DNA from 2 places in the Clostridium sp. C1 genome. Region 2 is predicted to be linked to the other one. Evidence: a T-box and tRNA genes for the amino acid it is inferred to sense, from the RefSeq annotation. Region 2 holds a T-box; the other holds one or more tRNA genes.
What was found. The T-box of region 2 lies ahead of pheS (phenylalanine--tRNA ligase subunit alpha). A T-box ahead of a tRNA ligase gene usually reads a tRNA of that ligase, here a tRNA-Phe.
Positions count from the first base shown of each region.

Region 1 (3,885 bases), 690 kb from region 2:
GAGTCCCTATGATCATGATGAAATTATTTCTTTTACTTCGCAGTTACCACATACTTTAGCTGTTGCATTAATGAATAGTGATGATGAAAAATATGAAACAGGTAAATATATTGGGGATTCTTTCCGTGATTTGACAAGGATTGCTAATATTAATGCGGATTTGTGGACAGAATTATTTTTTCATAATAAAGATTACTTGTTAGCTTCAATGGATCGTTTTGAAAAAGAATTTGATCAATTAAAACAGGCTATTATGAATGAGGATGAAAAGACATTGAAAGAGAAATTTTTACAATCTTCTAAGCGCCGTGAAAAATTAGAATCATAAGAGATATGTAATATGATATCTCTTTTTTTATGAGAAAATAATATTTTTTATAAAAAAATGGAATTTTTAGATTGAAAAAAATAATGGATTTAAGAAGAAAAAATCAAATAGGCAGCAATCAAAAAACAAATGGCTTTAAAAAAATGTAAAAAAGGTATTGCATAAATGTGGAAAATATTATATACTAGGTGAGCAACGAGTTAAGGAAGTTGGTTCCATAGCCAAGTTGGTAAGGCTACAGACTGCAACTCTGTCATCGTCGGTTCGAGTCCGGCTGGAACCTCCAACGTTGCCCAGGTGGCGAAATTGGTAGACGCACAGGACTTAAAATCCTGCGGACCTTAAAATCCGTGCCGGTTCGACTCCGGCCCTGGGCACCAGTTATAAAAAATCAGTTCGAAAAAAGAATTGAAAAAAATGAAAAAAAGTGTTGCAATTGAATAAGAAATGTGATATTATTGAATGGCACTGTTAAGAGGCGCTAGTAGCTCAACTGGATAGAGTGCTTGACTACGGATCAAGAGGTTGTGGGTTCGATTCCTGCCTAGCGCGCCAATCAAATAAGTCATCGGGAAGTAGCACAGCTTGGTAGTGCACCTGGTTTGGGACCAGGGGGTCGCAGGTTCGAATCCTGTCTTCCCGACCATGTAATGGGGCTTTAGCTCAGCTGGGAGAGCGCCTGCTTTGCACGCAGGAGGTCAGCGGTTCGATCCCGCTAAGCTCCACCATTATGTTGCGGAGGTTTACCCAAGTCCGGCTGAAGGGATCGGTCTTGAAAACCGACAGGGGATGAAAGTCCCGCGGGGGTTCGAATCCCTCAACCTCCGCCATTTAAATATCGCGGGATGGAGCAGTCTGGTAGCTCGTCGGGCTCATAACCCGAAGGTCGTTGGTTCAAATCCTTCTCCCGCAACCAAATGGTCTGGTAGTTCAGTTGGTTAGAATGCCGCCCTGTCACGGCGGAGGTCGCGGGTTCGAGCCCCGTCCAGACCGCCATTTGTTTTGGTTCCGTAGCTCAGTCGGTAGAGCAGAGGACTGAAAATCCTCGTGTCGCTGGTTCGATTCCGGCCGGAACCACCATTCTTTATAAAAACGATTCACTACATGGCGGGGTAGCTCAGTTGGCTAGAGCAATCGGTTCATACCCGGTGGGTCGGGGGTTCGAATCCCTTCCCCGCTACCATTAATGAATTTGGTGGTGAATACCACTTTTTATTTTACTTGGACCCTTAGCTCAGTTGGTTAGAGCTATCGGCTCATAACCGATCGGTCGAAGGTTCGAGTCCTTCAGGGTCCACCATATGTCGTCAACCTCATTTATTGAGGTTTTTTTATTTTTTATATGTTATTTTATGATATAATAATGATGTTGGTATTCATAGAGATTTCACAACAATTATGTATATTATAAAAAGCAGGTGATGAAATGGAAGATATCAAATTAATGGGATTAACACATCAACAAGTCAGTGAACGTATCAAACAAGGATTGGTTAATGTTTCTCATGATAATATTTCTAAAACGAAAAAACAGATTGTTTTAGAGCATACATTGACTTACTTTAATTGTTTAAATGTTTTCTTGGCAGCTATTATTATATCAACAGGAAGATGGACAAATCTGACATTCATGGTTGTTATTTTTGTTAATGCTTTTATTGGTATATATCAAGAATTTAAAGTTAAAAAGATTATTGATCAATTAACAGTTGTCACTGTTAAAAAAGTAAAAGTCATTCGTGATCAACAGGAGATGGTGATTCCTACTGAACAACTTGTCAAAGATGATATTATATTTCTGGAAACAGGAAATCAGATTGGAAGTGATTGTATTGTTTTAGAGTCACATGGTATTGAAGTGAATGAAGCTATGTTGACTGGAGAATCTGAACCTGTCAAAAAGAAGATGAATGATGAATTGCTATCTGGTAGTTTTGTTGTGGCTGGAAGTGCTTATGCAAAGGTGATCCGTGTTGGAAATGATAACTATTCAACAAGACTTGTTCATAAAGCTAAAAATAAAAATAATGCTTCTTCAGAGATGAAAGATTCTATTGAAAAAGTCATTAAAATATTAAGTGTTGTCATTATTCCTGTGGGGCTTGTTTTATTTTTTTCACAACGTAGTGCTTATCCAAATGATTTAGCGACAGCGATTGTAAAAACGGTGGCTGGTGTCGTCGGAATGATTCCAGAGGGACTTGTTTTATTAACGAGTTTGTCCTTTATTATCGGAGTTGGAAAATTGGCACGTAAAAAAGCATTAATTCAAGAAATGGAGGCTATTGAAGCTCTGGCTAGAGTAGATGTTCTTTGTCTTGATAAAACGGGAACAATTACAACAGGAGAATTAAAAGTTGAAAAATTGATTCCGTATCAGCCTTACGATTTACAGGATATTGAATTTGTGATGGGTGTGATGGCTCATGAGTGTGATGATGTGAATGCGACACAATTAGCTTTGCAAGATTATTTCTTTTATCCAGACCATCAAAAGATAGAGGATTATATTCCTTTTTCATCACAACGAAAAATGCGTGGTTTAACGATTGTAGGAAAAGGGCATTATGTTTTAGGTGCACCTGAATTTTTATTACCTGTCAATCATCCTGTGTTAAAAGATATTCAAACATATACCCAAAAAGGATATCGTGTTTTACTTTTAGGGCAGACAGATTCTATTGATGCCTCTACTTTACGTATTGGAAAAGTTGAAACAATGGCATTAATTATCATTTATGATTGCATTCGTCCAGAAGCGAAAGAAACATTACATTTTTTTGAAAATGCACATGTAGATATTCGTATTCTATCGGGGGATAATCCTGTCACGGTTGCCAGAGTTGCCCAATTGGCAGGGTTAAAAGACGGACATTTGTATATTGATGCTTCTACTTTGCCCGAAGATGAATTGGAAATGGAAAAGATTGTTTCTCATTACCATGTTTTTGGTCGTGTACAGCCAGAACAGAAACAACGTATTATGAAGGCTTTACAAGCCAGAGGACATGTTGTTGGGATGGTTGGTGATGGAGTGAATGATGTACTGGCTTTAAAAGATGCAGATTGTGGAATCGCAATGGCAGCTGGGAGTGACGCTGCAAAACAAGCTGCACATATTGTCTTGCTTGATTCTTCTTTTGCTTCTATGGTAGAAATTGTCAAAGAGGGGAGAGCTATCATTGCTGATATTGAAAGAGTGAGTTCACTCTATTTAACAAAAACAATTTATTCCACGATTCTTTGTCTTGTTTTTGCAGCTTTAAGAATGAGTTATCCTTTTACGCCTTTACAGTTGAGTTTAATTAGTGGTTTAGCTATTGGTTTACCAAGTTTTTTATTGACGTTAGAACGTTCTTCATCTCTATCATCACAAGGCTTTTTAAAACATGTGATTTCTACAGCAGTTCCTTGTGCTTTGACAATGATCACTTATATGCTTTTGATTACTTTTATAGGTTATCAACTGCATTTTGATGAACGTATGTTATCGACTTATTACTATCTTGTGGCTGGATTTATCAGTTTCCTTGTTGTTTTTGTTGTTTGTTTACCTT
Region 1 covers NZ_CP073631.1:969,898-973,782, reverse strand. Annotated here, with positions in the region: gene KEC48_RS05320 (prephenate dehydrogenase) at 1-328, shown strand, start outside; tRNA gene KEC48_RS05315 (tRNA-Cys) at 540-614, shown strand; tRNA gene KEC48_RS05310 (tRNA-Leu) at 620-708, shown strand; tRNA gene KEC48_RS05305 (tRNA-Arg) at 807-883, shown strand; tRNA gene KEC48_RS05300 (tRNA-Pro) at 898-974, shown strand; tRNA gene KEC48_RS05295 (tRNA-Ala) at 981-1,056, shown strand; tRNA gene KEC48_RS05290 (tRNA-Ser) at 1,066-1,158, shown strand; tRNA gene KEC48_RS05285 (tRNA-Met) at 1,168-1,244, shown strand; tRNA gene KEC48_RS05280 (tRNA-Asp) at 1,248-1,324, shown strand; tRNA gene KEC48_RS05275 (tRNA-Phe) at 1,333-1,408, shown strand; tRNA gene KEC48_RS05270 (tRNA-Met) at 1,435-1,511, shown strand; tRNA gene KEC48_RS05265 (tRNA-Ile) at 1,552-1,628, shown strand; gene KEC48_RS05260 (HAD-IC family P-type ATPase) at 1,755-3,885, shown strand, end outside.
Region 1: it encodes a tRNA-Phe, which carries the amino acid that the T-box ahead of pheS (phenylalanine--tRNA ligase subunit alpha) is inferred to sense. The anticodon was not compared.

Region 2 (3,885 bases):
AACTTTAGATACACTTTATCAGATGAATCATGCTTCTATTGAACTTCTCAAAGATGTTTACTATTATGATATTTCACAGGTTACTTCTCACTTAGGAATTCTCTATGTGCATCCTGATTATCAAAGAGAAGATGTCATTCAACAGCTCCAACAAAAATATCCAGATTATGAATTTATGGAAATAGGAAAATCAACGACACAAAATGTATCTGAAGTCTTACAGCAGGCTAATATCATTTTGGCTCTTTTTTCTTTATTAGCTATTTTAGCAGCATTATTTTTAATTGGAGAAGTCATGTTTTTAAACGTTATTCAAAAGAAAAAAGATTTAGCTATTATGAAATGCTTTGGAGCCAGTTCTTTAAATATTATGAAAGTTGTATTTTGTGAGTCTTTACAGATTTTATTGACAGCTCAAGGATTATGTTTGATATTATATTATCAAATTATTCAAATGATAAATCATTTTATTCAAGGCTTTTTTGAAGGACAAGTGTTTTTCATTGGAATGGATTGGAAAATTGTTCTGACTGTTTTTATGTTATGTACTTTACTGGTTTTCATCAGTCAATGTCCACCACTGCTTTATATTTTAAAAATGAATACAGTTGCTGCCCTAAAAGAATAAAGAAAAACTGTCAAGCAAATTTGAAAATGTCCTAAAAAATTTTAAACATTAGCACCAGAACGGTGCTTTTGTTTTGCAAGAAAATTTAAGTAGGAAGCCTGTTTCCAAGGATGATCTATAGGTGGAATATATTTTTTCTTTGGTCTGGCTTCTTTTTTTACTTCATCAAATTCTTTTGAATACAATTCATGTTTTGGTATTTCCTGCATGATATATATGTGATCAAGTACATTGACATACAGATTCCCATCAAATGCCTCGATAACCATACAATCTGTTCTGTTCTTTAAATAAACAGATGTTCCATTTTCTGTTACGGGCAAATACAGCCTGTTTTGAAATCTGATACTATGACCTGAATCAATTTTTCTAGGAGAAAGAACAGCTAAGGTACGATTGATTTTTTCAATTGATGGTTGCGTTTCAAATACCGATTTGGTAGTATTGAGGTGTAGAGCAAACATGTCATTGAATTTTTTTAGGTAGGATTTTAAAAATTTATTGGCTGACTCTATATCGGTTATATGAGCACGTCTGAGTTCAACAGGTAAACGGGATTGGAATGTCTGGTTCATTCTTTCGATTCTGCCTTTGGCTTGGGCGATGCTCGTTGTCCTAATATCAACGCCAAGATTATGACACGCATAGGAAAACTGGGTAAAAGTGTCGTCATCATCAAAAGCGTTGTTTTTCTTTTTGTATTCAAAGACAGTACGTCTATCGGTATAAAACATGGCAGGAATACCATAGTTGGTCAAAATCTGATAGAAGACATTATAATAGCCATTTAGCGTTTCCTGAGTATCAAAATAAGCGCCAACAACTTCACCAGTAGCATCATCGACAGCCAAATGAAGATGCCAGATATGACCATCAATCCATTCAAAGCTGGAAGCATCCATCTGGATCATTTCACCCATATACTTGCATCTGGGTCTTCTAGGATGAGCATTTTTACTGTCTATGATGGAAATAGCTTCTTTGATGTCATTTTGAGATTTTTTGGAACGAGTCATTTTCAATTGAGCCTTCAAAGAATCTTTTAATATCTTTCTCGTTTTCTTTCTGGCTTTAGGGGAAATGATATTTTCATCTCTAAGCCACTTGTTAAGAGTCGTATCACTAATTTTAACATTGAAATCATCATAAATGATTTCACAGAAATGAGTAAAATTAGTGTCACAATAATGATCGATATAAAGTTTGATAATCCTGTTTTTGATATCGAGAGGTATAGTGGTAGCAGGAGCTCTGCCTCTGTTGCCATGAATAAAAGCAGCTTTACCATATTTTTTATATTTAAGGATGAGTCTATTGACAGTTCTGACAGTACATCCCAACTTGATGGCAGCTCTATTTTTATTGCCGTTAGTTTCAACCAGTTTTTTAATAATCAAATATTTATTTTCTTCATTCATTCTTAATTCAACCTTTCTCATACAACAACCTCCCAATAAAAGTGAGGCTATATCATAACATAGATTTTTGAATATGTCCTGTATACAGGACATATTCAACTTGGATATATTAAGACATTATCATATTTGAATCATATTGCTGCCCTAAAAGAATAAAGAAAAACTTGTTTTTTATGAAAAAGTTGGGTATAATATACCCGTTAATACGAAGAAAAGGACAAGTAGATAAAGAATTTGTATCAGAGAGGGAAACATAGGCTGAAAGTTTTCTTACAATGCATTTATTGAATTCACCTTGGAGTGCGACTAATCATCGCCGTGGGGCAACGTTACTGCTGTAAAGTGCATAACTTTTGTTATGAATTAGGATGGTACCGCGATATAATCGTTCCTATGTGGAACGGTTTTTTTATTTTAAGGAGGAAATTATGGACGAATTATTAAAGATTAAAGAAGAAGCTTTATCAAAAATTCATGATTGTTCATCATTGAAAGAATTGAATGATTTAAGAGTGCTCTATTTAGGAAAAAAAGGACCTATGCAATCAGCCATGAAGTCAATGAAGGATATGTCAAAGGAAGAACGTGCTTCTTTTGGACAGGTTTCAAATAAAGTGAAACAAGAAATTACTCAAGCCATTGAAGAAAAGAAAAAAATCTTAGAGGAAGCAGAGATGATGGCAAAAATTCAAAATGAAAAAATTGATATTAGTTTACCAGGAAGTCATTTGCCACTGGGAACTATTCATCCATTGACAATAATTAGAGAAGAATTAGAAGATTTGTTTATTGGAATGGGATATAGTGTTGCTGAAGGACCAGAGGTAGAAACAGATCATTTTAATTTTGAATTGATGAACCTACCAAAGGATCATCCAGCCAGAGATATGCAGGATACTTTTTACATTGATGAAAATACATTGTTAAGAACACATACGTCACCTGTTCAGGCACATGTCATGCTGGCAGCGAATGGAAAAGGACCCATTAAGGTCATTTGTCCTGGAAAGACATATCGTCGTGATGATGATGATGCGACACATTCTCATCAATTTAGCCAATGTGAAGGTCTTGTTATTGATAAAAACATTACTATGGCAGATTTAAAGGGAACTTTAGAATTATTTGCGAAAAAAATGTTTGGTGAAAAACGTGAAATTCGTTTAAGACCATCTTATTTCCCATTTACGGAACCAAGTGTAGAAGTAGATATTTCATGTTATAACTGTAATGGTAAAGGATGTTCTATGTGTAAACAAACAGGATGGATTGAAATATTAGGAGCCGGAATGGTGAATCCTAAGGTTTTAGAAATGTGTGGATTTGATAGTCAGGTTTATCAGGGATTTGCCTTTGGTATTGGCTTAGAACGTGTGGCTATGTTGAAATATGGTATTGATAATATTAGAGATTTTTATAGTGGTGATTTAAGATTCTTAAATCAATTTGTAAGAAAGGATTAGACATATGGAAGCAAGTTTAAAATTATTAAATCAATATGTAAAAGTTGATGATTTTTCAGCTCAGGAAATTGCTGATCAATTGACATCTATAGGTCATGAAGTTGAAGGAATGCATGTCTTTGCAAGAGGTGATAAACTTGTTGTAGGGTATGTAAAAGAAAAGGTTCCTCATCCTGATAGTGACCATTTGAATGTCTGTCAAGTTGAAGTAGGAAATGGAGTCACTCAACAGATTGTTTGTGGAGCTCCTAATGTTGCTGCTGGGCAAAAAGTGATTGTGGCTTTACCCGGTTGTGATTTAGGAGAAGGATTTAAAATTAAAGAAGCGAAGATTCGTGGTGTAGAATCTAATGGGATGATTTGTTCTATTGCAGAA
Region 2 covers NZ_CP073631.1:283,951-287,835, forward strand. Annotated here, with positions in the region: gene KEC48_RS01400 (ATP-binding cassette domain-containing protein) at 1-628, shown strand, start outside; gene KEC48_RS01405 (ISNCY family transposase) at 670-2,067, opposite strand; T-box leader at 2,246-2,442, shown strand; gene pheS (phenylalanine--tRNA ligase subunit alpha) at 2,475-3,509, shown strand; gene pheT (phenylalanine--tRNA ligase subunit beta) at 3,514-3,885, shown strand, end outside.